Regions from separate parts of the Streptomyces sp. NPDC027672 genome, predicted to be linked through region 1. Evidence: riboswitches for the same ligand, from Rfam matches in the RefSeq annotation. Region 1 holds a riboswitch; each other region holds the start of a gene.
What was found. Region 1 has a riboswitch for cyclic di-AMP ahead of ACZ4SV_RS30755 (M23 family metallopeptidase). Riboswitches for the same ligand answer to the same signal wherever they lie in the genome.

Region 1 (5,741 bases):
CACCTGCTCCTCGGTGAGCCGGTCGAACAGCAGGGTGCGGACCGTCTCGACGTGCCCGGGCGCCGTACGCTCCAGGACGGCCCGCCCCTCGTCCGTCAGCGCCGCGAGCGAGGCACGCCTGTCCTCGCGGCAGTTCTCCCGGCGCACCAGCCCGTCCCGCTCCAGCCGGTTCACCACGTACGTCAGCCGGCTGCGGGTGATCTTCAGCGTCTCGGCGAGATCGGTCATGCGCAGCCGCCGGCCGGGGGCGTCGGAGAGGTTGGCCAGCACCGAGTAGAACAGGTGCGGCATGCCGCCCTCCTGCTGGAGCTGCCGGTCGACCGCGTCCTCCAGGAGGCGGGAGGCGGCGATGTAGGCGCGCCAGGCGCGCTGCTCCTCGGGAGTGAGCCAGCGGGTCGTCATGCCGCCAGTGTAGGTTTGTTTAAAACTTGAACCAAGACGGCCGTGCCACCGCCCGCCCCGAAGAAGCCACTCTCCGCCCCGGAAGAATCCACCGCCCGCCCCGGAACCGTCCGCCCACAAGAATCCGCCCGCCCCGGAAGAAAGAGCGCCGATGCCCCTGCCGTACGTGCTGCTGTCCGCCGCCGTCTCCCTCGACGGCTGTCTGGACGACACCGGCCCCGAGCGGCTCCTGCTGTCCAGCCCGGCCGACTTCGACCGGGTCGACGAGGTGCGGGCCTGGGCCGACGCCGTCCTCGTCGGCGCCGGCACCCTCCGCGCCGACAACCCGCGCCTGCTGGTCAACTCCGCCGAGCGGCGCGCCGCCCGGCGGGCGGCGGGCAGACCGGAGTACCCGCTGAAGGTCACCGTCACCGGTTCCGGCGATCTCGACCCGGCGGCGCGCTTCTGGCACACCGGCGGCGACAAGCTGGTCTGCACGACCGACCGGGGCGCCGTACGGGCCGCCCGGCTCCTCGGCCGCACCGCCGACGTCGTCCCGCTCGGCCCCGTCCTGGACTGGCGGACCCTGCTGGAGCACCTGCACGACGTGCGCGGGGTGGAGCGCCTGATGGTCGAGGGCGGCGGCACGGTCCACACCCAGCTCCTCCAGCAGGGCCTCACCGACGAACTCCAGCTCGTCCTCGCCCCGCTGTTCGTCGGCGACCCCGCCGCCCCACGGCTGTTCGGACCCGGCGCCTACCAGGGCGGACGGCTGCGGCTGCTCGATACCCGCCGGATCGAGGACGTGGTCCTCATGCGGTACGCGCCCACGGCCCCCGGCACCGGCCCGGACGCCACCGCCGCCGACCGCCACTGGCTGCGCACCGCCTGCGACCTCGCGGCCCTGTGCCCGCCCTCGGAGACGGCGTTCAGCGTCGGCGCGGTCGTGGTCGCGGCGGACGGCACGGAACTGGCCCGGGGCCACTCGCGCGAGGGCGGCGATCCCGTGGTGCACGCGGAGGAGGCCGCGCTCGCCAAGACCGATCCGGCCGACCCCCGGCTGCCCGGCGCCACGGTCTACAGCAGCCTGGAGCCGTGTGCCCGCCGCGCCTCCCGGCCCGCGCCCTGTGCCGAGCTGATCCTGCGGGCGGGGGTGCGCCGGGTGGTCACCGCCTGGCGGGAGCCCGACACGTTCGTGACCGCGGCGGACGGGACGGGTGTGCTGACGGCTGCGGGCGCCCGGGTCGTCGTACTGCCGGAGCTGGCGGACCTGGCCAAGGCGCCGAACGCCCATCTGCCGGGCTGAGCCCCCGGGCACGCGGGGAAACGCCGAGGGCCCGGAATCCACTGGATTCCGGGCCCTCGGCCTTCAGTAGCGGGGACAGGATTTGAACCTGCGACCTCTGGGTTATGAGCCCAGCGAGCTACCGAGCTGCTCCACCCCGCGTCGTTGTGACTCCAGTGTACGTCATCCACAGGGGTGCTCGCACATCGCTTCCCCGCGGCCCGCCGGACGGCCCGCCGGGCGTCACGGAAGGTGATCGGGCGGGCGCCGTGCGCATAACAACTGAGTCACCATCAAAACCCGGGGTGACTGCTGAACATTCCCGGGCGCCGGTCAACTCGTCGGGTTTGCCGGGGTATTGAGGGATAACTCCACCACCGAAAACGGTAATGATCACGCTGGACGGCTTGGAAAGTGACTGGCAAGTCTATTAACGTTCGATAACGCAGCGCGGTCGTCCCAGCCGTCACAGAAGGCGGCTCCGCGCGCACGCGCCGAATCCCGCAAGGGAACCGGGGAACCACCATTCCGGGGTGAATCACGCGGGTACCGCAGTGGACTCAGGGGAGCCCACGACCGGTATACGCGCGTAGGAGACCTTCCTGCTCCGAACCCGTCAGCTAACCCGGTAGGCGGAGGAAGGAAAGGAGCGCGCCCGCGTGGCGTCCAACCGGCCTGCCCCCGAAGCCCTGTCCATACCGGCACAGCGCGAGTCCGAGCCCGAGATCTTCGGCTACGGCGCCCACCCCGCCGACGACGGCCCGTGGGAGGAGTGGAACCCCACCGAGGAATCCGTCGCCCCGGTCCGCGGCCGGCACCGGGTCGCCAAGCAGCGCGGCGGCTTCGCGCGCAGCTCCACCGTCCTCGGCGTCGGCGTCATCGCCGCGGTCGGCGCGGGCGGCATGGCCAGTGCCAACTCCGGCAAGCCGCCGGTCTCCCTCGCCCTGCCCGATCTGCCCTCCGTGGGCTCCCTCTTCGACGACGGCTCCGCCGACGACCAGGCGTCCGAGGCCACCGCGACCGCCGCGCTCAGCACCGTCGCCGTGGCCGCCGGGGACACCCGGGGCGACGCCGACGCGGGCGAGCTGCTGCGCAACCGGATCATGGCGCAGGCCGAGCAGCAGCAGGGCCAGGCCGACAGCAAGGCCACCGCCGCCGCGCTCGCGGCCGTCGGGAAGCAGAGCGCCGAGGCCGCCGCGCAGGCCGAGAAGGAGGCCGCCGCCGAGGCCGTCGCCGCCCAGCACAAGGCGCAGGCCGACGCCGAGAAGGCCAAGGCGCAGGCCGAGAAGGCGGCGCAGGAGAAGCGGCTGGCCGAGCTGGCCAAGCAGTACGCGCTGCCGACCTCCGCCTACACGATCACCGCGACGTTCGGCCAGGGCGGGACCATGTGGTCCTCCGGCCACCACACCGGTCTGGACTTCGCCGCCGCCGCCGGCACCCTGATCAAGGCCGTGCACAACGGCACGATCACCGAGGCGGGCTGGGCCGGCTCCTCCTACGGCTACCGCACGATCCTGACCCTGGACGACGGCACCGAGCTGTGGTTCTGCCACCAGTCCTCGATCAACGTCACCGCCGGCCAGAAGGTCGCCACCGGCGAGGTCATCGGCCGCGTCGGCTCCACCGGCAACGTCACCGGGGCGCACCTGCACCTGGAGGTCCACCCCGGCGGCGCGCCCGCCGGCATCGACCCGATGGCGTGGCTGCGCGACAAGGGCCTCAACCCCTGACCCGCCCCTGACCCGGGTCCCTCGACCGGACCGGTCCGGGCTCGCGGGCCCGGGTCCCGCACCGGTCCTGATCAGGTTCCGGTCCGGCCCCGGCCCGGTCTGATCCGGTCTGATCCGGGCGGCGGGCCTCCGCTCCCGCCGCCCGCGCCGTGAAACTCGGCGCCGGGGGCGGGATGCGATCGCCCGCCGCCGGCGTTGGCACCGGGTATGACGTCACTTCGTACACTCGGCTCCTCCGACCTCGAGGTCTTCCCGCTCTCCCTCGGCGGCAACGTCTTCGGCTGGACGGCCGACGAGCAGACCTCCTTCGCCGTCCTCGACGCCTACACGGCCGCGGGCGGCAACTTCATCGACACCGCCGACGTCTACTCGGCCTGGGTCCCCGGCAACAAGGGCGGCGAGTCCGAGACGATCATCGGCAAGTGGCTCGCGGAGCGCGGCAACCGCTCCGACGTGGTCATCGCGACCAAGGTCAGCCAGCACCCCGAGTTCCAGGGCCTGTCCGCCGGCACCATCAAGGCCGCCGCCGACGCCTCCCTGCGCCGTCTGGGCACCGACTACATCGACCTGTACTACACCCACTTCGACCAGCCCGAGGTGCCGGTCGAGGAGATCATCGGCGCGCTGGACGAGCTGGTGAAGGCCGGCAAGGTCCGGCACATCGCCGCCTCCAACATCAGCGCCGAGCGCCTGGAGGAGTCCCTCGGCTTCTCCGACCGCGAGGGCCTCGCCCGCTACGTCGCCGTCCAGCCGCACTACAACCTGGTCTCCCGCGACACCTACGAGGGCGCGCTCCAGGACGTCGCCGGCCGCGAGGGCCTGTCCGCCGTCCCGTACTTCGCGCTCGCCTCGGGCTTCCTGACCGGCAAGTACCGGCCCGGTACGACCGTCGACAGCGCCCGGGCCGGCCAGGCCCAGGCCCACGCGGACTCCGCGCGCGGACAGAAGGTGCTGGCGGCCCTGGACGAGGTCGCCGCGGCCCACGAGGCCCCGGTCGCCACGGTCGCGCTGGCCTGGCTGGCCGCCCAGCCGACGGTCACCGCCCCGATCGCCTCGGCGCGCACGGTGGAGCAGCTTCCGGCGCTGCTCGGCGTGGCGGAGCTGAAGCTGACGGAGGCCGAGGTGGCCAAGCTGACGGAGGCGTCGGCCTAGAACGTCTCGTTCGGATCATGCCGGGCCGCACCCGTCCGGACCGGCCGGGGCGGCCGCACGCGGTCCGGCTACGTCCGGTACGGGTTGTACGCGGGGTACGGCACCGCCGGATACCCGTATCCGTAGGCCACCGGTCCCGCGTACACCGGCCGGGCCGGTGCCGAGGCCCGGGCCGCGTACTCCAGCGCCGGCCGGGCCACGTGCCGGCGCTGCCACAGCTCGTCCAGCAGTTCCCGCTCCCGCACGGTGAAGTCCGCCCCGGCCCTGCCCGCGCGCCCGCGCCGCCGCAGGAGCGCCAGCGAGGTGGCGTACCCCTCGTACCGGGCCACCTCCCGCGCCGCCGGGCGGCCGTGGTGGTGCCGGGCGTAGTCCCGGGCCATCCGGCGCGCCGCCATCGAGCCGAGCGTGAACGGCTCGGCCGGACCGATCCAGCCGGCCGCCGCGTACGCCGGCAGCTCCGCCCGCACGGTGCGCAGCTCCCGCTGCCGGGTCCGGACCGCGAGCCAGGTCAGCAGCCCGAACGCGGGCACCATGAAGGCGCCGTAGACGGCGAAGAAGCCGTACTCGCCGAAGGTGGCCGAGCCGTTCCAGAAGGCGTGCATGCCCATCGCGAGGAGCAGTCCGCCGGCCGGCAGCAGGACGCGCCGCACGTGCTGCCGGTCGGCGGACAGCGCGGCGATGCCGAAGCCGATGCCGGTGAGGACGGTGAACAGCGGGTGCGCGAACGGGGACATCACGATGCGCACGAAGAAGGTGGCGGCGGTGACGGAGGCGATGCCGCGCCCGCCGGTGAGCTGGTCGGTGCCGAAGGCCGTGCCGAGGTAGAGGATGTTCTCGGTGAACGCGAACCCGGTGGCGGTGACGCCCGCTATCACCATCCCGTCCACGATCCCGGTGAAGTCCCGCCGGCGGAAGAGGAACACCAGCAGGACGGCGGCGGCCTTGGCGGACTCCTCCACGATCGGCGCTATCACGGTGGCGCCGAGGGTGTCGGCGCTCGCCGGGTCCGCGGTGGAGGTGGCGATCCATCTGGTCGCGAAGCTGTTGGCCACGATGGCGATGAGCGCCGCCGCGCAGGCGCCCCAGGCGAAGGCGAAGACCAGGTTCCGCCAGGGGCCCGGCCGCACCCGGTCCAGCCAGCGGAAGGCGGCTATCAGCCAGGGCACCGGCAGCACGCCGAGACCGAGGCCGAC
Region 2 (5,741 bases), on a different contig from region 1:
GTGGCCGGCGCCTCGGCCCGGTGGTCCTTGCCGGACGCGGGCGCGGTGGAGTGGTAGACCTCGTTGCTCTTGCTGTCGTAGCCCCAGACGTCCTTGCCGTCGTGGATCAGGCTGTACTCGGCGCCGCGCTCCAGCAGCGACAGCTTCTGCCGGTCCGGGCCGTCCGCGGCGACGCGCAGGGTGTGCGTGCCGGACACCAGCTCGGTGAGCCTGTCCTTCGGGTCGGCCGAGGAGCCGTCGCCGGAGTCCTTGCCGGAGCCGCCCCGGGCCCCGGAGAGCAGCCCGTCCTCCAGGCCGCCGAGGTCGGGCAGGCCCAGGTCGGTGCTGATCTTCACGGTGCCGGACAGCCGCTGTACGTCCGACCGGGCCATCTTCTCGACGAGCTGCTGCGCGCTGATCTTCGGCAGATCGGGGTCACCGGAGTCGGCGAGCGCCGGGACGAGCCCGATCGTGACCGCCGCCACCCCCACCACCGCGACCGGAAGCGCGTACCGGGCGGCCGTGCGCCGTCCCGTGCGCGCGTCCTCGTCCCGCGTGGCGCCCACTGTGTCCTCGCTGTCGTACGGTGCCATGTGTGCCCTACCTCCGTCGTCGGCGGCGGCTGTCCTCACGCTGGTCCACCCTGACCGCCATTCTCACCCGAAACGGTGAGGAGTGGTGATGTCCGTGGTGTCCATATGACCAAATCGGCCGCGCGGAAGCGTCACCCCACGGAGCCAGCCGCGCGTACGCCTGCGGTATGACACGGGACGGCCGCGCCTCCTCCCGACCCCTAGGGGACGGGTGATCGCCGGGCGGGGCCGGCCGGGCGGGTCAGCCCGCGCGGTGCACCACCGCGTCGCACAGCTCGGTCAGCGCGGCCTTGGCGTCGCACTCGGTGAGCGGGGCCAGCGCGGCCCGCGCCTCCTCCGCGTACCGGATCGTGTCCCGGCGGGCCTGCTCCAGCGCGGGGTGCGTGCGCAGCCCGGCCAGCGCCTCGGCGTGCCGGGCGTCGTCGCTGAGGTCGGAGTCCAGCAGCTCGCACAGCGCGACGTCCTCGGGCAGGCCCAGCCGGGCGGCCCGCTCGCGCAGCCGGAGCACCGGCAGGGTCGGGATGCCCTCGCGCAGGTCGGTGCCCGGGGTCTTGCCGGACTCGTGGGAGTCGGAGGCGATGTCCAGGACGTCGTCCGCGAGCTGGAAGGCGACGCCGAGCCGTTCGCCGTACTGGGTGAGCACGTCGACGACCCGCTCGTCGGCGCCGGACATCATCGCGCCGAACCGGCACGCCACCGCCACCAGGGAGCCGGTCTTGCCGGCCAGCACGTCCAGGTAGTGCTCGACCGGGTCGCGGCCGTCGGAGGGGCCCGCGGTCTCCAGGATCTGACCGGTGACGAGCCGTTCGAAGGCCAGGGCCTGCACCCGGACCGCCTCCGGGCCGAGGTCGGCGAGGATGTGGGAGGCGCGGGCGAAGAGGAAGTCGCCGGTGAGGACCGCGACGGAGTTGCCCCAGCGCGTGTTGGCGCTGTCCACGCCCCGGCGCACGGCCGCCTCGTCCATGACGTCGTCGTGGTAGAGCGTGGCCAGGTGGGTCAGCTCCACGACCACGGCCGACGGCACGACGCCCGGTGCGTAAGGGTCGCCGAACTGGGCCGCGAGCATCACGAGCAGGGGCCGGAACCGCTTCCCGCCGGCCCGGACGAGGTGCTGCGCGGCCCCGGTGATGAACGGGACCTCGCTCTTGGTGGCCTCGAGCAAGCCTTCCTCGACAGCCGCCAATCCGGCCTGGACATCGGCTTCCAGAGCCTGGTCCCGCACGCTCAGCCCGAACGGCCCGACGACGGTCACGAGGGGTCTCCTGTCTGCTGGTGTCTGCTGGCGATTACACGGTTTGTCGATAGGTCGCTGCCATCACTCAAGTCAGCGTATCCGGTCCCGTTTCGATCACCGATAGCGCCCACCCGTCCAGCTTGGGTGGTATCGGATCATGGCGGGCATAGTTTTGATCACATAGTAATACTCCACTTCCATCACGACCCGGACTCTGGGTTCGAAAGCCCCTAATGCCTCTAATCCCTCATGTCTGATTTGACGTCATTTGCTATTTCGTGAATTGGGTCACCCGGCCGACGGACCCACCCCACCCGCCACACCGCCGTCCGCCCGTTGCCCGTCGGCGAGTTGAGGATTGGCGACCGCAAAGGATCAAGTACCCCATACAGCGGTGATCAAGGTCAAATAGCGCCTTAAGCGCATCCGGTACTTGTTCCCGACATGTGCTCTCGCATACGTTCCGGGCCGTCGGGCGGACGCCGAATCCTGCCGCCGCCCGCGTAACCCATCGACGAACTCATTCGTACGGCAGGAGCGGGGGACCCAGGTAAGCCGCCGTCCCGGCGCGGCACGTGCCGCGTCTGGACGGCTAGGGGTGAAGCCGTGCCTCCTCCAGGGCACGGCCGGGCGCCTCCCCGCCCGAACCCGACAGCTCACCTCGCAGGCGCCGGAGAGGATTCCCCATGCCTGCCGCCGCTCAGCACACCCGCAACACCCGGCTCGTCCGCGCCGTCGCCGCCGCCTGCACCGGTGCGGCCGTCCTCGCCCTGCCGCTGATCGGCGCGACCGGCGCCGCCGCGGCCACCACCGCCGCCCCGGCGGCCGCCACCACCCCCGCCGGCTACCCGAACACTCTCGACGGCTGGATCCGCGAGTCCCTCGCGATCATGGGCCAGAAGGGCATCCCGGGCACCTACCACGGCATCTACCGCAACGTGATGCGCGAGTCCTCGGGCAACCCGGCGGCCATCAACCTCTGGGACTCCAACGCCGCCAAGGGCATCCCGTCCAAGGGCCTGCTCCAGGTCATCGACCCGACGTTCAACGCCTACCACGTCGCCGGAACGTCCTTCGACATCTACGACCCGGTCGCGAACATCACCGCCGCCTGCAACTACGCCGCCGCCCGGTACGGATCGATCGACAACGTGTTCGGCGCCTACTGACCGGCACCGGTCGGTGTCCCCGGACACCACCGCGGGCCCGGTCAGCCGGCCGGGAACAGTCTTTCGAGGACGACGGCGACGCCGTCGTCCTCGTTCGACGCGGTGACCTCGTCCGCCACCGCCTTCAGCTCGGGATGCGCGCCGGCCATGGCGACACCGCGCGCGGCCCAGTCGAACATCGGGATGTCGTTGGGCATGTCACCGAAGGCGAGGGCCCGTTCGGCGCCGATCCCCAGCCGCTCGGCGGCCAGCGCCAGACCGGTCGCCTTCGTCACCCCGCCCGGCTGGAGCTCCACGGTGCCCGGCCCCGACATGGTGACCGTCGCCAGCGAGCCCACCACCGAGCGCGCCACGGCCGCCAACTCGTCGTCGGACAGCTCGGCGTGGCGCAGCAGCACCTTGCTGATGGGCGCGCTCCACAGCTCGGCCCGCCGGCCGACGCGGACCGCGGGCAGCGTCGGGTGGGGCATCCGGTAGCCGGGCTCGATGAGCGTGCGCCCGTCCACGCCGTCCTGGTCGACCGCCGCGTACACCTGCCCCACCTCCGCCTCGATCTTGCCGAGCGCGGTCTCCGCCAGCTCCCGCTCCAGCCGCACCGACCACAGCAGCCGGCCGGCCCCGGCGTCGTAGACCTGTGCTCCCTGTCCGCACACCGCCAGCCCCGTGCAGCCCAGGCGGGCGAGCAGGGACCGCACCCGCGGGGCCGGGCGGCCCGTCACGACCAGATGCCGGGCCCCGGCCCGCGCCACCCGCGCGAGCGCGGCCAGCGACCGGTCGGAGACGGTGTCGTCGCCGCGCAGCAGCGTCCCGTCCAGGTCGGTGGCGATCAGTGCATATGCCGGGGTGGGTGCCATGATCAGAGAATACGGACACCGCGCCCCGCCGACTCACCCGTCTTTGCGCCTACTTGTGTGCCGTCCGGCCCGAAATACCCTGCGGGGACGCCCTCCTGGCGGCCGGGGCCGGCGCAAGCCGCCGGCGCACCCGGTCCGGCCGCCCTTCCGGGGCCCGCCGTGCGGCACTGCCCATGACACGCATGTCGGCCGTAACGTGTGGCGCGACCACATGGAACGCATCGCCATGCACGGCCCGGATGAGAGTGAGGCAGCACCCCATGCCCCCCTTCGACGTCCCCGAGGGCGACCCCTTCGGCCCGCACAACCTCCCCTACGGCGTGTTCTCGCCCGCCGGCAGCACGGAGCGGAGGATCGGCGTCCGGCTCGGGAACCACGTCCTGGACGCGGGCGCCGCCGCCGCGGCCCTCGGCTCGCCCCACCAGCCGCTGCTCGCCCGGCCCACCCTGAACCTGCTGCTGGCCGCCGGCCCCGCCGCCTGGTCGGAGGTGCGGCGCGCCGTCACGTCCTGGGTCACGGACCCGGCGCACCGCGCGGCCGTCGAGCCGCTGTTCCACCCCTTGTCCGAGGTGGCCCTGCACCTGCCCTTCGAGGTGGCGGACTACGTCGACTTCTACGCCTCGGAGCACCACGCCCGCAACGTCGGCCGGATCTTCCGCCCGGACGCCGAGGACTCCCTCACCCCCAACTGGAAGCACCTGCCGATCGGTTACCACGGCCGCTCCGGCACGGTCGTCGTCTCGGGCACGGACGTCGTACGGCCGGCCGGGCAGCGCAAGGGCCCGGCCGACCCCGCGCCCGTCTTCGGCCCGTCGGTGCGGCTGGACATCGAGGCCGAGGTCGGTTTCGTCGTGGGCGTGCCGTCGCGGCCGGGCAGCCCGGTCCCGCTCGGCGCGTTCCGGGAGCACGTCTTCGGGCTGTGCCTGCTGAACGACTGGTCCGCACGGGACGTCCAGGCCTGGGAGTACGTCCCGCTCGGCCCGTTCCTCGGCAAGTCCTTCGCCACCTCGGTGTCGGCGTGGATCACCCCGCTGGAGGCGCTGGAGCACGCCCGCGTGGCACCTCCGGAGCGCACGCACCCGCTGCTGCCCTACCTGGACGACTCGGCGCCCGGCATCGAACCGGGCGGCTACGACCTCCGTATCTCCGTCGCGGTCAACGGCCACGTGGTCGCCGAGCCGCCGTTCTCCACCATGTACTGGACCGCCGCCCAGCAGCTCGCGCATATGACGGTCAACGGCGCCTCGCTACGCACGGGCGACCTGTACGGCTCGGGCACGGTGAGCGGCCCCGCCGCACGCCAGCGCGGCTCGCTGCTGGAGCTGACCTGGAACGGCCGCGACCCCCTCGACCTCCCGGACGGCAAGCGGACGTTCCTGGAGGACGGGGACACGGTGACCCTGTCGGCCTGGGCGCCCGGCCCGGACGGCCGCCGGGTGGGACTGGGCGAGGTCGGCGGACGGGTCGTACCGAACTGAGCGGCACCCCGGCCGGCCACGCGCGGCCGGCCGGGGCACCCGCGCGTGACCCTGTCGGTGCGCGGGCCGGGCGGATCGTCCTCGGCACCTGACTCGGGGCGTTGTCTTCGTCATACTGACAAGGACACGCACCACTCGTTCCGCGCGACGCGCCACCCTGCGCCGCGCGCCCGGCAAGACCCGCACCCGCATACGTCTCCGACCAGGAACCGGAGCCCCGGCATGACCGTCTGCCTGCTCCTGCTGAGCGTCGTCGCCCTGACAGCCGCCGTGCCGGTGCCGCGCGCGCTGACCCGGGCCGCCTGGCCCGAGCGGGATCCCGTGGTGGCGCTGTGGGTGTGGCAGTGCCTGGTCGCCACCGTCCTGCTGTGCTGTCTGACCGCACTGGTGCTGGGCGCGGCGGCCGTCTTCCACACCGTCCGCGACCACGTGTT
Region 3 (5,741 bases), on a different contig from region 1:
GGGACGTACATGCCCATGGGTCACACGACCACAGCCGAGGCAGGCTCCGGGGGCCTGACAGCGACCGAGCACCGCCTGGCCAACGGTCTGCGCGTGGTGCTCTCCGAGGACCACCTGACCCCCGTGGCGGCGGTCTGCCTCTGGTACGACGTCGGCTCCCGTCACGAAGTCAAGGGACGCACCGGCCTGGCCCACCTCTTCGAGCACCTGATGTTCCAGGGCTCCGCGCAGGTCAAGGGCAACGGCCACTTCGAGCTGGTGCAGGGCGCCGGCGGCTCGCTGAACGGCACCACCAGCTTCGAACGCACCAACTACTTCGAGACCATGCCCGCCCACCAGCTGGAGCTGGCGCTCTGGCTGGAGGCCGACCGCATGGGCTCGCTGCTGGCCGCCCTGGACGAGGAGTCCATGGAGAACCAGCGGGACGTCGTCAAGAACGAGCGCCGCCAGCGCTACGACAACGTGCCCTACGGCACCGCCTTCGAGAGGCTGACCGCGGCCTCGTACCCGGAGGGCCACCCGTACCACCACACGCCGATCGGGTCCATGGCGGACCTGGACGCGGCCACCCTGGAGGACGCCCGCCAGTTCTTCCGCACCTACTACGCGCCGAACAACGCGGTGCTCTCCGTGGTCGGCGACATCGACCCCGAGCAGACCCTCGCCTGGGTCGAGAAGTACTTCGGCTCCATCGCGTCCCACGACGGCAAGCCCGCGCCCCGCGACGGCTCCCTGCCGGACGTCATCGGCGAGCAGCTGCGCGAGGTCGTCGTGGAGGAGGTGCCGGCGCGCGCCCTGATGGCCGCCTACCGGCTCCCGCACGACGGCACGCGCGCGTGCGACGCGGCCGACCTCGCCCTGACCGTCCTCGGCGGCGGCGAGTCCTCCCGCCTGTACAACCGCCTGGTGCGCCGCGACCGTACGGCCGTCGCCGCCGGCTTCGGCCTGCTGCGGCTGGCCGGCGCGCCCTCCATGGGCTGGCTGGACGTGAAGACCTCCGGTGACGTCGAGGTGCCGGTGATCGAGGCCGCCATCGACGAGGAGCTGGCCCGGTTCGCCGCCGAGGGCCCGACGCCCGAGGAGATGGAGCGCGCCCAGGCCCAGCTGGAGCGCGAGTGGCTGGACCGGCTCGGCACGGTCGCCGGCCGCGCCGACGAACTGTGCCGGTTCGCCGTCCTGTTCGGCGACCCCCAGCTCGCCCTGACCGCCGTCCAGCGCGTCCTGGAGGTGACCCCGGAGGAGGTCCAGGAGGTCGCCAAGGCCCGCCTGCGGCCCGACAACCGCGCCGTCCTCGTCTACGAGCCGAAGTCCCCGGAGGCCGTCGAGGACACCGGGATCCCCGAGGACCCGGAGCAGGAAGCGACCGTAGAGGCGGCCCGCGACGAGACCGAGAACGAGGAGACGGCCCAGTGACCGAACTCGCCACCATGGAGTTCCACCCCCAGCCACAGCCCGGTGACGCCAGGCCCTGGGCGTTCCCGGCCCCCGAGCGCGCCGCGCTCGGCAACGGCCTGACCGTGCTGCGCTGCCACCGCCCCGGCCAGCAGGTCGTCGCCGTGGAGGTGCTGCTGGACGCGCCGCTGGAGGCCGAGCCGGCCGGCCTGGACGGCGTCGCCACGATCATGGCGCGGGCCTTCTCCGAGGGCACCGACAAGCACTCCGCCGAGGACTTCGCGGCGGAGCTGGAGCGCGCGGGCGCCACCCTGGACGCGCACGCCGACCACCCCGGAGTGCGGATCAGCCTGGAGGTCCCGGCCTCCCGCCTGGCCAAGGGCCTCGGACTGCTCGCCGACGCCCTGCGCGCGCCCGCGTTCGCCGAGAGCGAGGTCGAGCGTCTCGTCCGCAACCGCCTGGACGAGATCCCGCACGAGCTGGCCAACCCCTCCCGCCGGGCCGCCAAGGAGCTCTCCAGGGAGCTGTTCCCGGCGACTTCCCGGATGTCCCGGCCGCGCCAGGGCACCGAGGAGACGGTCGCGAAGATCGACGCCGGGGCCGTACGCGCCTTCTACGACCGGCATGTGCGGCCCGCCACGGGCACCGTGGTGGTCGTCGGCGACCTGACCGGCATCGACCTGGACGCACTGCTCGACGACACCCTCGGCACCTGGACCGGCACGCCGGGCGAGCCCCGGCCGGTGCCGCCGGTGACCGCCGACGACACCGGGCGCGTGGTCATCGTGGACCGGCCCGGCGCCGTGCAGACGCAACTGCTCATCGGCCGGATCGGCCCCGACCGGCACGACCGGGTGTGGCCCGCGCAGGTGCTCGGCACGTACTGCCTGGGCGGCACCCTCACCTCCCGCCTGGACCGCGTCCTGCGCGAGGAGAAGGGCTACACCTACGGCGTGCGCTCCTTCGGCCAGGTCCTGCGCTCGGCGCCGGACGGCACGGGCGCCGCGATGCTCGCCATCAGCGGCTCCGTGGACACGCCGAACACCGGTCCCGCGCTGGACGACCTGTGGAAGGTGCTGCGCACCCTCGCGGCGGAGGGCCTGACCGACGCCGAGCGGGACGTCGCCGTACAGAACCTGGTCGGGGTGGCGCCGCTGAAGTACGAGACCGCGGCGGCCGTCGCGAGCACGCTGGCCGACCAGGTCGAGCAGCACCTGCCCGACGACTTCCAGGCGACGCTGTACCGGCAGTTGGCCGCCACGGGCACGGTGGAGGCCACCGCGGCCGTCGTGAACGCCTTCCCGGTGGACCGGCTGGTGACCGTCCTGGTCGGCGACGCCGCCCAGATCAAGGCACCGGTCGAGGCGCTCGGCATCGGTGAAGTGACGGTGGTGTCGGCCGAGTAGCGCCCCGCACGGCGTACGCGGCGTACGCGGCGTACGCGGCGGGCACGGCACGCGCGCCTGGGGGCCCTGACGGTGCACCGGCCGTCAGGGCCTCCACTGTTCCACTCGCTCCCTCAGGTGCCCGATTTGGGGCGGAGGTTGCCTGTCTGCCCTGTGGGATGCGCTACAAAAAGCCGGATTCGTTTGAGGTGGGAAAGCGGGCCGCCGTAGCGTCACCTGGGCTGTTCGTCAGGCAGTGCGCCGCACCCGCGGCACCGGACAGTCATCGCCGAGTCCCCGTACGGCGCGAGCCAGGGGAGCCGGGGACCCACGTCCCTGGGGTGAATCGGGCGCCCGCGAGGGGGCCCGTAGGAGACCTTCCTGCTCCGAACCCGTCAGCTAACCCGGTAGGCGAGAGGGAAGGAAAGGACCAGCCACCACATGGCGTTCATGTGCGCCACCGGCAAGCACCGCAAGCCCGGCCGGGTCAAGCGGACCACCGCGCAGGCGGCCGGCGTCGCGGCCCTGACCACCACGGGCGTGCTCGGCTCCCTCGCCGCCTCCCCGGCGGTCGCCGCCGGTAACCCCGCGGACCAGACCGGTCTCACCCCGGTCCTCGCCGCGACCGAGGACGTCGCCGGCCTGATCGACGCCCAGGCCACCGCGCAGCAGCAGGCCGCCGAGCGGAAGGCGGCCGAGGAGGCCGCCGCGAAGGCCGCCGCCAAGCGGGCCGAGGAGCTGCGCCAGGCCAGGGCCCGTGCCGCCCGCGAGGCCGAGCGCAAGCGGCTGAACACCTTCGTCGCCCCCATCGCGCACTCCTACGTCTCCACGGCCTACCGGGCCAGCAGCTCCCTGTGGTCCTCCGGTTCGCACACCGGCATCGACTTCCACGCGGCCAGCGGCACGGCCGTCCACGCGGTGGGCTCCGGCACGGTCGTCTCCACGGGCTGGGGCGGCGCGTACGGCAACCAGATCGTGATCCGGATGGCCGACGGCATGTACACGCAGTACGGGCACCTGTCGTCCATCGGCGTCACCGTGGGCCAGCAGGTCGTCCCGGGCCAGCAGATCGGCCTGTCCGGCGCCACCGGCAACGTCACCGGGCCGCACCTGCACTTCGAGGCGCGCACCACCCCCGAGTACGGCTCCGACGTCGACCCCGTCGCCTACCTCCGCGGCCACGGCGTGCACATCTGACGCGTCCCGCGCGGTCCTTCCCAGCCCCGGCTCACCGAGCCGGGGCTTTCGCCGTATTCCGTGGTGTCCGCCACCCCCGCTGACCAAAAAATATCCATGAATTACGACCCGCCGTCGGAAATTCCGGCTCATTGTCATAGAGTCACGGAACACGCGTCCATCGTCGGCGTTTCACGGGGATTAAGGCGGAGGTCGGTCATGCGTATTCCGGCGCACTCGGTGTGCACCGCTGTCCGGGACGATATCGTCGCCGGTGTCTACGAGCGCGGCAGCCGCCTCACCGAGGAAGTCCTGGCCCGCCGCTACGGCGTCTCCCGCGTCCCCGTCCGCGAGGCGCTGCGCACCCTGGAGGCCGAGGGCTTCGTGGTGACGCGCCGGCACGCGGGCGCGTGCGTGGCCGAGCCGACCGAGCAGGAGGCCGCCGACGTGCTGGAGATGCGGACGCTGTTGGAGCCACTGGGCGCCGCGCGGGCCGCCCAGCGGCGCACTGAGGCCCATCTGAAAGTGCTACGAGGCCTGGTCCGGCTGGGCCAGGAGCGGGCCAGGAGGGGCCACAGCGAGGATCTGCGCGCGCTGGGCGGCTGGTTCCACGAGACCCTGGCGCAGGCGTCCGGCAGCCCGTCGCTGACCGCGGTGCTGACCCAGCTGCGGCACAAGATCGCGTGGATGTACACGGTGGAGCCCCCGGTGAGCCCGGCGGAGACCTGGGCGGAGCACGGTGCGATCGTGGACGCCGTGGCGCGCGGGGACGGCGAGCGCGCGCGGGCGCTGACGGCGCTGCACGCCGAGCGGGCCACGGGCGCGCACCGGCTGCGTTCCACCCGTGCCGGGGACCGGGTGAGGACTTCGCAACATGCCGTAAACGTATCGGGTCTGCGGCTTTAACACGGGCACCGTATACAAAGAGGAGTTATTCGGTGGCGGCTGTTTTCCGCTGCCATTTTCCCGGTGCCGGGAATTACTCGGCACCGGCCGTCCGGGCGCCGGGCGGAAATGCGGCCGGGAAAACGCGGAAGCCGCGCCATCCGGTGCGGACGGCACGGCTTCCGGTATTGCTCGGCCTCGGTGCGCGGACGGTCAGACCGTCTCGGGCAGCTCGTCCAGGCCCTCGGCGACCAGCTTGGCCAGACGGTCCAGGGCGGCGTCCGCGCCCTCGGCGTCGGAGGCCAGGACGATCTCCTCGCCACCCTGGGCGCCCAGACCCAGGACGGCCAGCATGGAGGCCGCGTTGACGGGGTTGCCCCCGGCCTTGGCGATCGTCACCGGGACGCCTGTGGCCGTGGCGGCTCGGACGAAGATGGAGGCGGGGCGGGCGTGAAGGCCCTCGGCCCAGCCGACGTTGACGCGGCGCTCAGCCATGTGTTGCTGCCCTTCGGTGTTCAGGTTGTCTAGACCAGTTTCCCATATCGTGAAGCATGCCCGGAGGGGACCCGTGTCCCGCCCCGGCGCGGCTCCGGACCGCGGCCTCGGTCCGGCGTTCCGCCCCCACGGACTGCCTCGCGCCATTGTCGTACACGAGCCGTACTCTGGGGCCCATGCAGACCTCGGCGGACCGGCAGGACCGGCACCACTACCCCGCCCACTGGGAGGCGGACGTGGTGCTGCGCGACGGCGGCACCGCGCGCATCAGGCCCATCACCGTCGATGACGCCGACCGTCTGGTCAGCTTCTACGAGCAGGTCTCGGACGAGTCGAAGTACTACCGCTTCTTCGCGCCGTACCCGCGGCTCTCCGCCAAGGACGTCCACCGCTTCACGCACCACGACT

Region 2: linked by a shared signal. The riboswitch ahead of ACZ4SV_RS03940 (transglycosylase SLT domain-containing protein) and the one ahead of ACZ4SV_RS30755 (M23 family metallopeptidase) in region 1 are both predicted to bind cyclic di-AMP.
Region 3: linked by a shared signal. The riboswitch ahead of ACZ4SV_RS13350 (M23 family metallopeptidase) and the one ahead of ACZ4SV_RS30755 (M23 family metallopeptidase) in region 1 are both predicted to bind cyclic di-AMP.

What each region holds. Positions count from the first base shown of each region.
Region 1 is NZ_JBVHSO010000016.1:19,562-25,302, reverse strand. Features, by position in the region: gene ACZ4SV_RS30770 (MarR family winged helix-turn-helix transcriptional regulator) at 1-402, opposite strand, end outside; gene ACZ4SV_RS30765 (dihydrofolate reductase family protein) at 554-1,687, shown strand; tRNA gene ACZ4SV_RS30760 (tRNA-Met) at 1,755-1,828, opposite strand; cyclic di-AMP (ydaO/yuaA leader) riboswitch at 2,149-2,316, shown strand; gene ACZ4SV_RS30755 (M23 family metallopeptidase) at 2,326-3,396, shown strand; gene ACZ4SV_RS30750 (aldo/keto reductase) at 3,604-4,548, shown strand; gene ACZ4SV_RS30745 (PrsW family intramembrane metalloprotease) at 4,617-5,741, opposite strand, start outside.
Region 2 is NZ_JBVHSO010000001.1:869,072-874,812, forward strand. Features, by position in the region: gene ACZ4SV_RS03930 (LolA family protein) at 1-572, opposite strand, end outside; gene ACZ4SV_RS03935 (polyprenyl synthetase family protein) at 814-1,824, opposite strand; cyclic di-AMP (ydaO/yuaA leader) riboswitch at 2,309-2,489, shown strand; gene ACZ4SV_RS03940 (transglycosylase SLT domain-containing protein) at 2,493-2,975, shown strand; gene ACZ4SV_RS03945 (HAD family hydrolase) at 3,017-3,829, opposite strand; gene fahA (fumarylacetoacetase) at 4,090-5,307, shown strand; gene ACZ4SV_RS03955 (M56 family metallopeptidase) at 5,530-5,741, shown strand, end outside.
Region 3 is NZ_JBVHSO010000004.1:514,298-520,038, reverse strand. Features, by position in the region: gene ACZ4SV_RS13360 (M16 family metallopeptidase) at 10-1,413, shown strand; gene ACZ4SV_RS13355 (M16 family metallopeptidase) at 1,410-2,798, shown strand; cyclic di-AMP (ydaO/yuaA leader) riboswitch at 3,055-3,206, shown strand; gene ACZ4SV_RS13350 (M23 family metallopeptidase) at 3,219-3,974, shown strand; gene ACZ4SV_RS13345 (GntR family transcriptional regulator) at 4,173-4,859, shown strand; gene ACZ4SV_RS13340 (HPr family phosphocarrier protein) at 5,052-5,333, opposite strand; gene ACZ4SV_RS13335 (bifunctional acetate--CoA ligase family protein/GNAT family N-acetyltransferase) at 5,510-5,741, shown strand, end outside.